One region of the Glaciimonas sp. CA11.2 genome, then DNA from elsewhere that is predicted to be linked to it. Evidence: predicted binding sites of a transcription regulator. Region 1 holds the regulator's gene; the other holds the start of a gene.
What was found. The regulator LexA, encoded in region 1, represses DNA repair genes until DNA is damaged. The targets are predictions, from matches to a motif close to ACTGTATNNNNATACAGT.

Region 1 (8,373 bases):
GCGATTGAGTATCGCAATGTCTTTTAAATTGAAGAAAGTCACATTAACAAATATAAGACAGAGAAATGGCACAGCGCTTTTTGGTAATTTAATATACAAATGGCCGCGTCATTTTCGTAGGAAAAATGACGCGGCCATTGTGACAGCCACAGAATATAAAGACTACTTAGCGACCACGGCCACCTGAGCGATGCGGTGCTGCAGGGCGAGCTTGCGAATTGGCATTGCTGCTTCTGGCCGGACCCGTGTTTGGTTTTGCGCCAGAGGCGGGTGCTTTGCCAGCTGTGCGTTGACCTTGTGTGCGTCCGCCACCGCCACGATTGCCGTTGCCTGCGCCACCGCCACCACTACGCAATTGAATCGGCTGTGCGCGTGCATGTGGATCTGGTTCAAAACCGGCAATAATTTCTTTTGGCAATTCGCGTTTGATCAGCTTTTCAATGTCTTTCAACATTTGATGTTCATCCACGCATACCAATGATACGGCTTCGCCAGTGGCGCCAGCACGACCGGTGCGACCGATGCGATGGACGTAATCTTCGGGAACATTTGGTAGATCATAATTAACCACGTGCGGCAGTTGATCGATATCAATTCCACGTGCTGCAATGTCGGTAGCGACCAACACCTGCAAACTACCGTCTTTAAATTCGGCGAGTGCTTTGGTGCGTGCAGATTGGCTTTTGTTGCCATGAATTGCCATACCGCTGATGCCGTCTTTACCAAGTTGCTCGACCAGTTTGTTTGCGCCATGTTTAGTGCGGGTAAACACTAGCACTTGGCGCCAAGAATGAGCCTTAATCAGATGTGCTAGTAACGGATGTTTTTTATCGCGATCAACTGGATGTATTTTTTGCTGGATGACCTCGACAGTGGAGTTGCGGCGGGCAACTTCAATCATCGCTGGTGAGTTCAACAAGTTATCAGCCAATATCTTGATGTCGTCCGAGAAGGTCGCGGAGAACAATAAGTTTTGACGTTTCTTCGGTAGCACGGCAAGAATTTTTTTAATGTCGCGGATGAAACCCATATCGAGCATACGATCGGCTTCGTCCAAGATCAAAATTTCAACATGCGTCAGATTAACCGTACCTTGTTGCATGTGGTCGAGTAGTCGGCCTGGTGTGCACACCAGGATATCAACGCCATGTTTCAAAATTTTGATTTGCGGATTAATGCCAACACCGCCAAAAATAACCGCTGAAGTTAACGGCAAATATTTACCGTATAAACGAACGCTTTCTTCGACTTGTGCCGCGAGTTCGCGAGTCGGCGTCAAAATCAGTGCGCGAATTGGACGATGGGAACCAGTCGGGTTTGTTGGCGAAGTAGCCAGGCGGTGCAGGACGGGCAAGGTGAAGCCAGCGGTTTTTCCGGTGCCGGTTTGGGCGCCCGCAAGCAAATCTCCGCCAGCTAGCACGGCAGGAATTGCTTGCGCTTGAATTGGAGTAGGCGTTGTGTAGCCGTGCTCGGTAACAGCGCGAACGATGGCATCGGACAAGCCGAGTTCAGAAAATAACATGGAAGCTCAATAGAAGAATATCGGCCTGTCGCCGCTCGGGCGCCAGTCGCAGGCAAACGGGATTAATGAATTCAGGAACTAGCAAGCAATTGTTGAGACAGCTAAAAAGCCCTCTGAACTAAACTTTTCTCGCTCCCTTACGGCGACACTTGACTGGTGAATGGCCGCATAAGGCAGAAGTATAACAGCGAACAACAACAAACCGCGCGTTTGCGCGGCATCGTTCGAAATTTTTGGATTTCTCTCTCAGTCATTAAAAGTGTAGCGAAATTTTTATCGTTAGTGTTTTTCAATAGTGATTGAATTGCCATCGACCTTCATCGCATCGCACGGTGATTGGCAGCTAAATATCACAAAACATTTGGCGCTTTTGATGTGAAAACGGCATCATATAAAAACATATGATGCCGTCAGAGGCGTCGATCATTTGAGTCGATCAGTTGGTTCAAATCACGCCACTTTAGTGATATCCCTGAACCTATTCCCTTGTGACATTCTGGCCTCATCTTTAGGATAGGATGCCATTCAGTTTTTTTCTACTTTTTTGCGTATGGCGATAATAAACTAACCAATTGTGCGAATATTTTAGGGTTGCCAGCCAATACGTCGCCTTTGTAGAGGTAATCAGAATCCCCAACAAAGTTACCGACGATACCGCCAGATTCCGTAATCAGCAAAGTACCAGCCGCGATGTCCCACGGTTTTAAACCTTTTTCAAAAAAACCATCCAGGCGACCCGCTGCAACGTATGCCAGATCGAGCGCAGCCGAGCCGGGGCGGCGCAGACCAGCGCAGTTTTGTGTCATTACGCGGAACATTTTCATGTACTCGTCCATGACCGGCCCTTCGGTCTCGCGGAAAGGAAAGCCGGTTCCAATCAAGCCATCTGCAATGCGAGTGCGTTTGCTGACACGGATACGTTTTTCATTTAAGTAAGCGCCAGCGCCCTTGCTAGCGGTAAATAAATCATTACGAGTTGGGTCATAGATGACGGCTTGGGTAATTTGTCCACGATGCTGTAACGCAATCGACACGCAGTATTGTGGAAAGCCATGGATGAAGTTGGTAGTGCCATCGATTGGATCGATAATCCAGACGTTTTCGTTTTCGTCATGTAGATTGTCGGACGCACCGGACTCTTCGGCCAATATGGCGTGGTCTGGATAGGCGTTCTTCAAAATGTCAATAATTGCCGCTTCGGCATTTTTATCAACTTCAGTGACAAAATCGTTATGTGCTTTTTTTTCTACCTGAAGCAGGTCGAGATCGAAGGAGGCGCGCGAAATGACTGCGGCACCACGACGGGCGGCCTTGATGGCCGTATTGAGCATAGGATGCATATCTGGATTCGGTTCCGTTAAAATGGCGGCACTGTGCCTAATGGGAACAGAACCAACCTATATTATTAATAATGAGCGATGCAGGCCGTCTTGACGGTAACAAGGGCCTGACGGGCTATGCGGAATCGGCTGAAAAATGATCTGGTCAGGTCATGTTTCATCAGTTTCTCGACCAATAGCTGGCTATCGGTGCTGCGAATCTGGCAAAATCTGTCCTCGTTCAGTGCATTTTTCACTTTGATCCGGTCAGACCGACAGGCTCCCGGCTAATACTCCAAGACACTAAACATCAGCGTTTCCTGAAAATTAACCTGCGAATGACGCTATTTTAAATGAACCTGACAAAAACCAACACGTCTCTTTTCAATCGCCTACGCTTTGTACTGGTTGATACCAGTAGTCCCGGCAATGTTGGCGCAGCTGCACGTGCTATTAAAACAATGGGATTTTCCGAGCTGGTCCTGGTGAATCCCCGCTATCCGGACGTTTTACAGCGTGATGAGGCAATTGCATTAGCAAGCGGTGCGCAAGATATTCTATCGTCAGCCAGAATCGTCGAGACTGTCGAACAGGCCTTGATCGGGTGCAATTATGCAGCTGCGCTAAGTGCGCGCCTCCGCGAGTTTTCTCCACCTGTGATGGCACCAAGAGCGGTGGCGGAGCAACTAGCGACAGATAAAACCCTGACTGGGGCAATATTATTTGGAAGCGAGCGCTATGGTTTGCCGAATGAAATCGTCGAGAAATGTAATGTATTAATTAACATTCCGGCGAATCCCGATTATTCCTCCTTAAATTTATCGCAAGCGGTGCAAGTATTAGCTTATGAGTTTCGGGTCGCGGCTAGCGCTGAACAACCGCCTGGCGAGAGTGAGTCAAGTGACGAGATCGGATTTCACGGCGATACCGCTAATCTGATTGAGATTGAAGGTATGTTTGCCCATTTGGAAAAAGCACTGATTGAAATCGATTTTCTCGATCCGGCACATCCGAAAAAATTGATGCCACGCCTGAAGCGTTTGTTTGCACGCGCAGGGTTGGAAACTGAAGAGGTGAATATTTTGCGCGGTATCGCTAATCAGATTTTGACTAAGCGGCGGCGTCTTGATTGATGGAGAAATTTTTTCCGGGTGTTAAAAATTATTGCTTCAAAAGTAATTAAGGAATTTTTGAGTAGTTTTGATTAACGCTAAGAGATGCCGCTTTTCATCCTGAGAGGGGCTTTCAAATGCGCTATTTAGGTTAATTAGCTTACGTCTTCATTAAAAAGTGCGCCTTGATACGCTTGCAATTATCAGCTCTGATCGAGCCGATAATTGCATTTTTAAGGATTAGCCCCAGTTCCGCATTAATCCCACCACTAAGCCTTCTAACGCAAAGTCATCTTGATCTTCGCTGACAATGATCGGTTCAAATTCTGGATTTTCTGGTAGTAGTTGTATCGAAGAGCCAGTTTTTTTGTATCGCTTGACGGTGACGTCATCGCCCAGTCGTGCTACGACTATTTGACCGTTTCTCGCTGATTCCGTTTTTTTGACAGCTAGTAGATCCCCATCAAGAATACCGGCATCACGCATAGACATGCCGCGTACCTTCAGCAAGTAATCCGGTTTATCGCTAAAAAAGGTAGGATCAATGTTGTATCGTGCCTGAACGTGTTCCTGTGCCAGGATTGGTGATCCGGCAGCCACGCGTCCCACCAATGGAAGATTGAGTTGCATTAATGCAGGATGGGGTAAGGTAAATTGCTGCCCGATGTCATCATTATTGCGCTTACTAGTCGGGCTAGGGCCTTTTGCAAGAAGCCGTATTCCGCGAGACGTCCCCGGCGAAATTTCGATGGCGCCTTTGCGTGCAAGCGCCTGCAAATGCTCTTCAGCTGCATTGGCTGAGCGAAATCCTAACTCGGATGCGATTTCAGCGCGAGTCGGAGGGAAACCCGTGTTCTCAATAGCATCCCTGATGAGATCAAGTATTTGTTGTTGGCGTGCAGTTAATTTGATCATATTGATAGCGGTTGTCGAATAAGGGCTGGTGCGAGAATATGGCGTTCATGCTGCGATTTATGCCACCGGCGAACTGTGTATATAAACAGTCTGTATTTTTGTACAGTATTCAGTTGAATGCAAGTAAATTTGACAATCTATTTGTCTGTATGACGATCATGTGTATTGAGCATTGAGTTTTGAAGGATTTCACTGTATAGTTATCGACTTTCCTCTTCCCACACTCGTCTTGACGCCGGGGTGGGCTATTTTCAACAGTCCAAAAAGGAGCTTACATGCGTCATTATGAAATCGTGTTTATCGTCCATCCGGATCAAAGCGAGCAAGTGCCTGCAATGATCGAACGCTATAAGGGTATTGTCACTACACGTGGCGGTATCGTTCATCGCGTTGAAGATTGGGGTCGCCGTCAATTGGCTTACCTGATCCAAAAATTGGCAAAAGCACACTATGTTTGCTTGAACATCGAATGCGACAGCGAAACACTGACCGAAATCGAAACTGGCTTTAAGTTCAATGATGCTGTTTTGCGTCACCTGACGGTCAAGCTGAAAAAAGCTGAAACTGGCCCATCGCCAATGATGAAGGCTGTGCAAAAGGAAGATGCTGCTAAAAGCCATCGTACTGAAGCACCAGCTGCGCCAGCATCAGCCCCGGCAGCCGCCTAATTTTGCCGATTAACTTGCATTCATTGCGTCACCATTTTCCAAATAGACCGGAGTGAATCAACTCAACAACGCGCTTCAATTGGTTGCCGAAATCGCAGAGCGCGAAGTATTGCGTTATACGCCAGCGGGTATCCCGATCGTTTCAGCAATATTGCTGAGTCGTTCGTCACCACATGAAGCGGGTATCCAACGTCAGGTTGAGTTCGAAATTGCCGCTCTTGCCATAGGCGAGATATCGGGGCGATTCAATCAGACGGTATTGGGTGGTCAGTACTGGTTCACAGGATTTTTGGCACGCAAGAGTCGCAACGGTAAAAGTCTGGTATTTCACATCACTGAATTTGCTGCAGCTGAAACTGCGGCCTAATTATTTATACAGGAGCCTCAAATGGCATTCGGTAAAAAGTTCGATAAAAGCAAACTGAAAAACAAGCGTCAACAACAAAACCCGCTGTTCAAGCGTAAAAAGTTTTGTCGTTTCACAGCAGCACACGTTGCTAGCGTTGATTACAAAGACGTCGATACGTTGAAAGATTTTGTTCAGGAAAATGGCAAAATTATGCCAGCACGCCTGACAGGTACTAAGGCAATTTACCAACGTCAAGTTGACACCGCGATCAAACGCGCGCGTTTCCTTGCGTTGTTGCCTTACACCGATCTGCACAACGTTTAATTGACGACTTGAAATAGGAGAAAAACATGCAAATTATTCTGTTAGAAAAAGTCGTTAATGTCGGCAATCTTGGTGAAGTCGTTCGTGTAAAAGATGGTTATGCACGTAACTTTCTAATTCCACAACGTCTTGCTCGCCGTGCTACAACTTCAGCAATTGCTGAATTTGAAGTTAAACGCGCAGAGCTGGAAAAAACTGCAGCTGCTAAATTGGCAGCCGCCCAAGCGCAAGGCGAAAAATTGAACGGTTTGACGGTGAAGATTTCGCAAAAATCAGGTGTTGATGGCCGTTTGTTCGGTTCTGTTACCAATGCTGATATCGCTGAGGCGTTGACCAAGCAAGGTTTTGCTGTTGAAAAATCGCAAGTGCGTTTGCCAGTCGGTCCTTTGAAGATCGTTGGCGACCACGCCGTTGCTGTATCTTTGCACACTGACGTCCTGGTTGACGTGACTGTTGCTGTGATCGGCGAGCACGCTTAATTTGATTGAGTGCGCTACGAGTATTTGTTGAAATGTTAAAAAGCCGGGTTCTCCCGGCTTTTTTATTGTCCTTTTTTTGGTTTACTGCAACAGAGCTAAACTTGTAAGCAGGTATAATTCGCGCCATGCCACCTTCAGATCCACAGTTAGATTCACTACGCGTACCACCCCATTCAATCGAAGCGGAGCAATCCGTTTTGGGCGGGTTGCTTCTCGATAATGCCGCTTGGGATAGAATCGCCGATTTCGTTCGTGCAGACGACTTCTATCGGTACGACCATCGCATTATTTTTCAACATATCGTCAAGTTGATCAATAACTCCAGACCAGCGGATGTCATTACCGTATTTGAGTCGCTTGGTAGTACCGGCAAGGCAGAGGAGGTCGGCGGTTTGACTTATCTCAATGCGCTGGCTCAAAATACGCCCTCGGCCGCTAATATTCGCCGCTATGCCGAAATTGTGCGCGACCGTGGCATCTTGCGTAAGTTGATTACAGTGGCAGATGAAATATCGGGCCAGGCTTTCAGTCCGCAGGGCAAAGAAGTGAAGCAGATGCTGGATGAGGCTGAGTCGAAGATTTTTGCTATTGCCGAAGAGGGTTCGCGTGGCGCACAAGGTTTTCAAGAAATCCAACCTTTATTGACTCAGGTTGTCGAGCGCATTGACGAACTATATAGCCGCGACAATCAAAGCGAAATTACCGGGGTACCAACCGGCTTTGCTGATCTTGATAAAATGACATCTGGCTTGCAGCCTGGCGACCTTATTATTGTTGCTGGCCGCCCATCGATGGGAAAAACGGCGTTTTCTATCAATATTGGTGAGACTGTCGCTATAGAGAGTGGACTGCCAGTTGCCGTGTTCTCTATGGAAATGGGCGGCACGCAATTAGCGATGCGTATGCTGGGCTCTGTTGGTCGACTTGATCAGCATCGTCTGCGTACGGGACGACTGAATGATGAGGATTGGCCACGCTTGACGCATGCAATCCAAAAAATGAATGATGCACAGCTATATATTGATGAAACGCCAGCCTTAAGCTCAATGGAACTTCGGGCGCGTGCGCGCCGGTTATCTCGACAGTGCGGTAAGTTAGGATTGATCATCATCGATTACTTGCAGTTGATGTCAGGGAATACGGCAGGTGAAAATCGTGCTACTGAAATTTCTGAAATATCACGAAATTTAAAAGGCTTGGCGAAAGAATTACAGTGCCCGGTGATCGCGTTATCTCAGTTGAATCGCTCCTTGGAGCAACGTCCAAATAAACGTCCGATCATGTCAGACTTGCGTGAATCAGGTGCGATTGAACAGGATGCTGATGTTATTTTGTTTATTTATCGTGATGAAGTGTACAACCCTGACTCTCAGGAAAAAGGTACAGCGGAAATCATTGTTGGTAAACAACGTAATGGACCAATTGGTAGCTTGAGACTGACGTTTCTTGGACAATACACAAAATTTGAGAACTATGCCGGTGGCCTTGCCGCTCCGCAGGGTGGAGACTAATGCCTTGGCATAACGTTGTAATGTTTATTGATGCATCATTTTTGCTGCCAGGTAACAGGCATTAGATTGACGAGTTCCTTGTATTACAGCACAGATTTAATCCAGATTTAATGAAGAAGAGAGAGAAAATATGTTTGCACGATTGATGCCCACCGAGGGCAAATTCTTTGAGCT
Region 2 (8,373 bases), on a different contig from region 1:
GTCTCCACGTTTTCATGGGAGGCCGCAGCATCGTGCGTGTTCTGCGGTTCGACCGTCATGGTCACCATCGCGTCATGGCTGTGAGCGGCGCATCGCTGTTGCAGGTCGAATACCCGCCGACCAGTCCGGCAGACAGCAGCGGCGCAAGCTACCCCCGGTTGGCCGAAGAGTTGCGCCGCATCGGGGCTCCCCGTGAAGACTGGACAGAGCTGTTTGGCCGGATGGTATTCAATGCGGTAGTGGGCAACGATGATGACCACCCGCGCAACCATGCGGTCATTTATGCTGCCGACGAGAAGCGCTGGCGCCTTGCACCCGCCTTTGACGTGGTTCCCAATCCGGATGAAACCCCGAAACGGCTTGTCATGCAAGTCTGTTCCGGCAGATCGGATATTTCCCGGGTTGCCTTGTTAAAGGATTTTGCACGATTCGGATTTGCATCGCACCAGGCTGCTGCGACGCATCTGGACGAACTTCTGGTGCGTATTCAGGCAAACTTCGACCAGGTCGCGCGCTTGCTGGGTAATGACCTTCGCAGTGTAATGGAGACCCGGTTGGTGACGAACTGCACGTTGCTGTCGGAAAATGAATCGTAAATGCCAGATATGACAGGCAATCGCGGGTACTGCTGCCTGCTCAAGAACAAAACAGGTGAACTGACACTGACTTCTCCCATACCAGATTTATATATCCGCGGTTCCATGACAAGCACAATCGAACAGGCGTCGGCCATTCAGGAGAAAATCCTTTGATTTCTGCAAGCAACATCGATCCGCAAATAATCCAGGCCTACCTGGAAACACACTACTGTGTCGATGGTCCTCCTTCGTTTGTGATACAGATAGGTGTCGTCAATGACGCGCTGAAAAAGCTCTACCGGCAATCAAAATTCGACTGCTGCGCGTTCATGACAGCCTGTAACCCCTTCAGCCAGAACCTTGGAGATGCCGTCAACGCCAACAGGCAAGCTGTTCTGGCGCATGATCTGAACAAACGCAGCCTGACCTATCTTCACGGGACCGGCAGGCATCCAACCGGAAACTGGCCCGGGGAACCCAGCTACTTCGTATTGGGGCTTTCCCGTGAATCTGCCAGAGTGCTGGGACAACAATATGAACAAAACGCGATTGTCTGGTGCGGCGCCGATGCGGTGCCCCAACTAATTGTTTTAAGGTAGGTACTTTCCATCCATCGAGATGCACGCGAGCTGTTTCATCACGTGGTCTTCACCATACTGATCTCCAACACTGACGACCAGAAGAACAATCACCCCGTGCTGGTCGTCAACCCGCTTTGAAACGGCCGACTGAAGCTAGCACCTGTTTACAAAATTCTTCCTGCCAACCTTAGACAAGGTTTCCAGTAATTTATCTGCAGCACCACGGCCGGGAATCGGACCATGAGTTCCATCCTCTCCAATTCTGATTGCCGGTGTTGTACGAGCAGGTTGTCCGTGAGCCTGAATAGGGTTAGCGCACAGTTGTGCCCGAAAATGCTTCAAGAAAATAATCAAATTATTAATAATTTAATAAAACCTGTGATTTCCGCGCGGAAATGAGAAATTCGATCATCTTGAGAGATTGGAATTTTCATTGCAATTTTATTAAAATGACTGTGCGTTGCAGCCAATGCCTACTGACCATCGAACTATTTTAAAAACTGATTTGCCAAATTTTCCAGGCTAATTGGCTGGCGGCCGCGCTGCAACTGTGATTGCTTCCAGCTCCTGCTGATATGCTAGGAACTGTTGGTAATCGTGCGCGCCAGAATTCAAATCGGTGTCGTTGAGCACCTGCATTGTCAACGTGACGGTAGCGCAGGCAGGGTTCAGATTAGCGTCGAAGTTGTTCTCGCGGATCGCGTAATTGATCAGACGCACGGGCAAGCCTTGCTGTGTGCCGCAGATGAACATCAGATGCGGAGCCGTCAGCGGCAACACCCCCATCGTGCCCTGCTGGCTTTGCGGATACACCAGTAACTCCAAAGCCGCCAGTTGGGGGCGTAAGCCAAGGCTGGCAGCGTTCTTATTTTCTCGTGTATCGGTAGCATCAAGCGTAACCTCGATGTCGATGGTCTCTACTAGTGCGCCGGTATAGCGCATCGCTTCCGAGCGGTCGCCCTGTTCCGCGCCCCCCGTCTGCGGTTGCATGGTGCGCCTGAGCATGCTCGGATCATAACGGAACGGGATCACGTTTGGCTTTGGCTTGTTCTGGTCGATGCACACCAGAGCGCCGCGCAGGACGTTGGCACCTCGTGAACAGATACTCAACATGCGTTGCACATTAAAAAGCCAGCCGATTTAAAAAGATGAAAAATCATGGTTTTATCCGTAGCTCACAAAAAATTTCGCAATTGCTTGGCTATTAAAACAACAAAATCATTTATACCGAGATGAGCGCGACGCATCTGGCATTTTCATGCGCTCAAAATAGTTATCCCCAGATTGTGTGGGCAGGTCTGTGGATAAGTCATCATAATCTACCTTATGCCATTGATTCCATTGAAAACTCTGCAACTGCACGGAAAATGTCAGTGGTGATCTTGCGTCGTCTTCAAAACCGTTATGGTTACACCAACCGGAAATGCGATCAGGCCCAGCCAAAGGTATGGCTGAGATCACAGGTTAAGAATGCCGTCGAATATTAAAGAAGTCGCACGGTCAAAACACGTTGTCAAAAACCTGCCTGGTTATAAGCAAAGCCACGCCACTCTGACTAACAGACGCGCATATTATTATGCGCCGCGGTCATGAGTTATATGGGGCCACTGCCCCATTTGTGCAGGATATCTGGCGTGAAAAAAAGAAATTCAGGGATTAAATTATTTTTGCTTCCCTATTTATGATTTTTCCGCATGCAAACCTGCTTGACGAAGACCTTGCACTCACGTATCCGATGGTCGTCGGCGAGATTGCCTTGGGCAGCCCCGCCCTGAATACAAACGCTTAATGATTTGGGCTTGCTTCCCCATATCCAGAATGCCAGTGTGCGCGAAACTTGCCGTCTATTTGGTAGGAACGGGACTGGACAGATAGCTACTGTACCCAGATACGTATGAGAATAGCTGAACGCCGTTTCTCTGAGGTGATAATATACTGTACATTCATACAGTATATTTAAGTTCTCCATGAGCCCCTTGAAAAGCACGCAAGCGTGCGCACCAGTCAGCCTGGCACAGCGTCCTCTCCAGGTTTCACCCGCCCTTTGGCATTCGCTGTTCCGTTGTTTCTTATCAAAGTTCCCGCCGGCTTCCCCTCCCCCGCTGCGGACTATGTCGAGGAAAGTCTTGACCTCAATACGTATCTTGTAAAACATAAGGCAGCGTCGTTTTACTTCACGGTCGAGGGCGACAGCATGATCAACGCTGGCATTCTGGCTGGCGACCGGGGGCTGGTCGACCGCTCGATCGAACCCAGGCATGGCCACATCGTTGTTGCTGTGATCAGCAATGAATTCACATTGAAACGCCTGTACCGCCACCATGGCGTGGTGGAACTGCGCCCTGAAAACTCTGCCTACAAGACCATTATTGTCAGCGATGACGATGATCTGCAGATCTGGGGCGTGGTGGCTGGGGTGGTACGGAAGTTTGCGGTCTGACCATGAACAGCACGCCTGCCCGGTTGTTTGCCCTGGTGGATGTCAACAATTTTTATGTCAGTTGCGAGCGCGTGTTCAACCCGCGCCTGGAAGGCAAACCGGTCGTGGTGCTGTCGAATAACGACGGCTGCGCAGTAACGCGCTCCATCGAAGTCAAGGCGCTCGGCGTGAAGATGGCAGCGCCCTGGTTCCAGTTGCAGGATCTGGCGCGCCAGCACGGCATCATTGCATTGTCGTCAAACTACACCCTCTATGCCGATTTTCTCGACAGACACATTAAGAGTGTCAATTCATGCAATCACGGCGTTAGCCTCTTGCGTCTGGTTCCACGATTCTGGTTCATCCGAAATTTCTTGGTTTTGGTCGTTTGAATATTGATAGATCCAGTAGTGATCTTCAACGAAGTTGGCAGTGACTGGCCAAGTCCGTCAAGGAAGTCGTGCAGAAGAAGTTCCCCAGTGTGTGCGAACGGCGGGACGGTCGGACATGTGATGAAGTTAAGGTTCTATTTCTAATTGGGGCAAGCGCAGCGCGTCAGGCCGGAGGCAAACGCCGCGAGGGTCCCCTGTGGGCAAGTCTTGGGTATGTGGGCAACGTGCTTCACCGTTGTCCACATATCCTGACTTGTCCACAGGGACGCGGGAGTACCCATCTTCGAGTGATCTTGCGGCCGGTTTCGCCCTTTGCTGCCAGTTAGGCGGACTTCGTGAGCGTCCGAAAGGCAGCGATTGCTGCCGTTGGCTATTAACGTGGCGACCGTTGGCGACTATTGCATTTGGCTTTCTTGGATAGGATTTTGGGAGTCCGCTCACCTGCGCATTGCGGCAATTCGTCGATTGAAAAGACTACTACTCGCCAATGGTTTTTGAACGGCTGGTTTCGTATCCGTGTAAGACCGAATCCGCCGTCGAGTGCTGATATTCGCGTTCCAACATACACTGGAATTTCCTCTGAGCTAAAAGTGGTCAGTCAACCCCGTCAATTTCCCTGTTTTCTTTAATAATTTCCCGCCGCTCCTGTATTTTTCCCCCATTCCAGCTTCACCCCCCGGTATCGCACTCTGCTTGCTGGCATAAGCATGTTTGAGTTCCTTCACGTTACCCCGTGACCCCGCCAGTACGTCCCTCGTCTTTTTGCTAACCTGATCGCGCCACTGTGCGATAACGCCGGTAATACCTTCATCTGGATCAGTCTGTTTCTCGCGCTCAGCTTCGGTTTCCTCGGTTCTGGTTTCGAGCTTGATGCTGCTGGTATAGCCGTTGCTGCCGATTGAGTGCGTAACTTTAGCGGCGAGGCATTCAATGCTGTCGATGGCCGTTTTGAAACCGGCGACTTTGACCGGCGATTGCGGCATCAGGCGCGGGTTACCAATCTGCAGTGCCAACTCCAATGTCGCCAATCCACACTGGATACGTTGCCACTCAGCGATGGCCACCCTACGATCGACCCTACCCGGCTGATTAGCGATATTTCGCCGTCATTCAAAATAAACAACATTTATTCATTTGATCTCTCAGGCTGTGTTATTGTTGCCATAGACGCAACAAAAACACTCAAATGGAATTTGTGATGACGAAGAACGTACTGCATAAAATCGCGCTTAAAAGCGGAATCCATAAATTTACGATAGCAGTATTTTTGTCATCTGCAATGCAGCTTGCTTACGCCGATGATGGAAGCAATGCTGGGGGATTTGTACTATTGTTATTGTTATTCGCGTTTGGCGTTTGGGTTTATTTTTTACCCTCAATTAAGGCTACCAATCTCAAACATCCTGACCAGAAGTCAATTTTTGTCTTAAATCTTTTACTCGGCTGGCTTCTGATTCCGTGGGTCATTGCTCTTGTATGGGCATATAAAAAATCGACCAGTGTGATAGTGAATCCCGGAGCACCTGATGCGGCAGTTAAAGCCAAGCATATCGGTGATACTGAAAACAATCAGTCACTATCTGGGTTGAAGAACTGCCCATTTTGCGCGGAGGATATAAAACTCGAAGCCATAAGATGTAAACATTGTCAGGCAGATTTAACACTTCTTCCGCCGTACATATAAATTAAAATAGGCCATATTAAAATGGCATTGATCGGACATTCTATTGCCATGAATATGGTATGTGCTGCGAAGCAATTTAAGCTACCTTTTTAGAAGGCAAATTGATTACATTGACCCGGAATAGACCAAGCACTTCGTCAATACTTATTCTTCAAGGACTACCGTATGTCTAGATGCGTAGCTCCAGTACGTGGACATAGTTCAGCTGCCGATGCATGCCCTGTATGCCGTGACCGCCGTAGCGGCTATGGCAACAGCAGACCTTACTCCGCCCCTTCCTACTTCTCGTCGGGCAGCAGCAGTGATAGCTCCAGCAGCAGTTCACGGCCGCGCTGGTCGAGCGCGGGTTCGTCCCTGTCGTACACTTCCGACCAAGTGCAGTCACTCACGCCAATCCGTGAAACCGTTTAAACGTGAGCAGCGCAGCAACCTGACCTTCGTGACGTCTTCCTGTGCCACGCGCGGGACGACCGACAGGGGGCAGCTAAAGAGCTGCGCGACTTGCTCGTGGCGGCTGCCTCCCGAGAGAGGGCGTCGCCGACAAAGAGCTTGCGGTACTGCTGATGCGTAATCAGCTCGTTCCAATCGTGCACAACACGACGTATTGCGCTCTCCTCAATGCCAGCCTACGCTCGCCTCCCGAAGCGGGCTGAGCACTGCATAAGATTCAATGGCGGTGGTCGCGGCGAAAATCGCCGAGCTGATTGCAGTGTAGCTTTATTGCCCACACAGGTTCGGCATAATACTTTTACGACTTCTAAAATCCCACAGTTGCACGCCACGAAAGATGGTGGGCATTTTTATTGCCGTTTACGGAAGTCCGCCTTCGTCGAAATCTGCCTTAGGTGGGCAGCTCACGGCCAAAAGCCGACATTGCCACTCCCATGAATCTGATATTGCTTTGCCAACTTTTCTGTGGCAGTATGTCCTATGCACTTCGCTAGTCACTTTGCACAACTCAACCGAATGAAAACTTCATGAAATCATTAATTATTTTGGCATTACTAGCGATTCCTTTCGCATCATTTGCTGCCGATGGATGCAAACCCATCCACGAAGCTGGTCCAATCAATATCAAGGTAAGTGCCAAAAATGGTGGCGCTTCCATAATCGCGAATGATCTGCAGGTGATTGGAAATAAATTGTCTCCAACGTAGTCTGCCGAGAAATTAGCCTTCACAGCAGGAACATTCGCTTTCACACTCACCCCGGTTTCTTCATGCAAAGACGGGTTGTTGATCGAGTTCCAAGACGCAAAATCAAAGAAACAAACCGTAATTGCTTGGGCCAAGGAATCGGTTATCGATGGTAAAGCTGGTTCAGACTACTTCATCAATGTAGTTGCTCGCGCACCTGCGCCCTAACCCATCATTCCACTGGACATGCGCGCACAGCCGCTATCCGGTGACTTCACCCGTCAATGGCAACAGCCCACTCTTTACTTCAAGACACCCAACTCATAACCCTCGTACTGGTGGACGGGTCTGAGCCTGAGGAATGTGGCGCGTCAACGAGCAGTCGTTTTTCTTCACCGACGAGAACAGTCAGCAATGCGAGCGCTGCAATCCTGACGATCTTTCCGAGTTGCTGCCCAGCGTGCAGTACTGAAGTTTATTGGTAAGCGCGAAAGTTAGATTGTGACCCTCGTCTGATTTGGGTCCGTAGCGGACGACTGCGCAAATTTGCTTCACCGTCAGCCATCGGATAGGATCGGACAAATAATTTAGGGCGCTCCAGTGGATTGCCCATACTCTATCGGATTGAATACATATGTCGCTGAAGAAAACAAAAGATCAACTGATTCGGCTTCTCGGCGAAGCGGACAACAATGTCATCGCGCTGTCGGGTAAATGGGGGACGGGCAAGACTCATCTTTGGAATGAAGTCAAGAGCGAGGCCGAGGATGTTAAGGTCAAGAATGCCCTCTATGTATCGCTGTTTGGACTGTCAAGCGTCGATCAGGTTAAGCGTAAGCTTATCGAGTCCGCTATTCCCGGAGTTGACTCCCATGGTGGCGTTTTTGATGGAATTAAGAGTCTGTTCGGCGCGGGTGTAAAGGCCTTGTCGACGCACTACAAAGCCTTGGCCGCCTTAAACGATCTGAACCTGCTGCTAATGGCGCCGGTCGTGCTTCGAAACGAAGTGATCGTGATCGACGACATCGAGCGCAAGCACGCGAGGCTAGGTATTGATGAGGTACTGGGGTTCATCGACGAGTATTCGAAGCAATACAGCGCCCGGTTTGTGTTAGTTCTCAACGATGACCAACTCTCCAGCACAGGAGATGAAGAGAAGTTGTGGGCCATCTTCCGAGAAAAGGTAATCGACCACGAGGTCAGGTTATCCACCTCTGCCGAAGAAGCGTTCTCTATAGCGATTGGATTGGTGCCATCGAATTACGCAGAGGCGCTCAAGCAAGCATCGATCATCTGTGACTTGACCAACATACGCATTGTATTAAAGGTGATCAAGGCGGCCAATCGGATACTGGGCGGTCGAGACCTGGAAGAGGCCATCCTAATTAGGGTGGTACCTTCCATAGTAATTTTTTCGGCGATCTACTACCGAGGCTTGAACGACGGTCCCGACTTCAAATTCGTGCTGGGCGCTGGTAATCCTGATTGGGCGGACTTTGGGCGCGATCAAAACAAGGAGCCCACAGATGAGGAGAAGCGAAAAGATCGTTGGCGCCTGCTAATGCATGAACTTGGCATCAATA

Region 2: the regulator LexA is predicted to act here: its motif matches at 3,094-3,111, upstream of RGU75_RS23520 (LexA family protein).

The regions. Positions count from the first base shown of each region.
Region 1 covers NZ_JAVIWL010000001.1:4,202,447-4,210,819, forward strand. The annotation lists gene RGU75_RS18225 (DEAD/DEAH box helicase) at 167-1,522, opposite strand; gene RGU75_RS18230 (inositol monophosphatase family protein) at 2,059-2,862, opposite strand; gene RGU75_RS18235 (RNA methyltransferase) at 3,195-3,974, shown strand; gene lexA (transcriptional repressor LexA) at 4,194-4,868, opposite strand; gene rpsF (30S ribosomal protein S6) at 5,144-5,536, shown strand; gene priB (primosomal replication protein N) at 5,589-5,903, shown strand; gene rpsR (30S ribosomal protein S18) at 5,925-6,209, shown strand; gene rplI (50S ribosomal protein L9) at 6,236-6,688, shown strand; gene RGU75_RS18265 (replicative DNA helicase) at 6,814-8,199, shown strand; gene RGU75_RS18270 (DUF47 domain-containing protein) at 8,330-8,373, shown strand, end outside.
Region 2 covers NZ_JAVIWL010000002.1:40,184-48,556, reverse strand. The annotation lists gene RGU75_RS23535 (HipA domain-containing protein) at 1-596, shown strand, start outside; gene RGU75_RS23530 (DUF3293 domain-containing protein) at 749-1,177, shown strand; gene RGU75_RS23525 (hypothetical protein) at 1,682-2,149, opposite strand; gene RGU75_RS23520 (LexA family protein) at 3,153-3,599, shown strand; partial or broken gene RGU75_RS23515 (SOS mutagenesis and repair protein) at 3,623-3,880, shown strand; gene RGU75_RS23510 (hypothetical protein) at 4,555-5,034, opposite strand; gene RGU75_RS23505 (superinfection immunity protein) at 5,169-5,654, shown strand; gene RGU75_RS23500 (hypothetical protein) at 6,613-6,945, opposite strand; gene RGU75_RS23495 (P-loop NTPase fold protein) at 7,425-8,373, shown strand, end outside.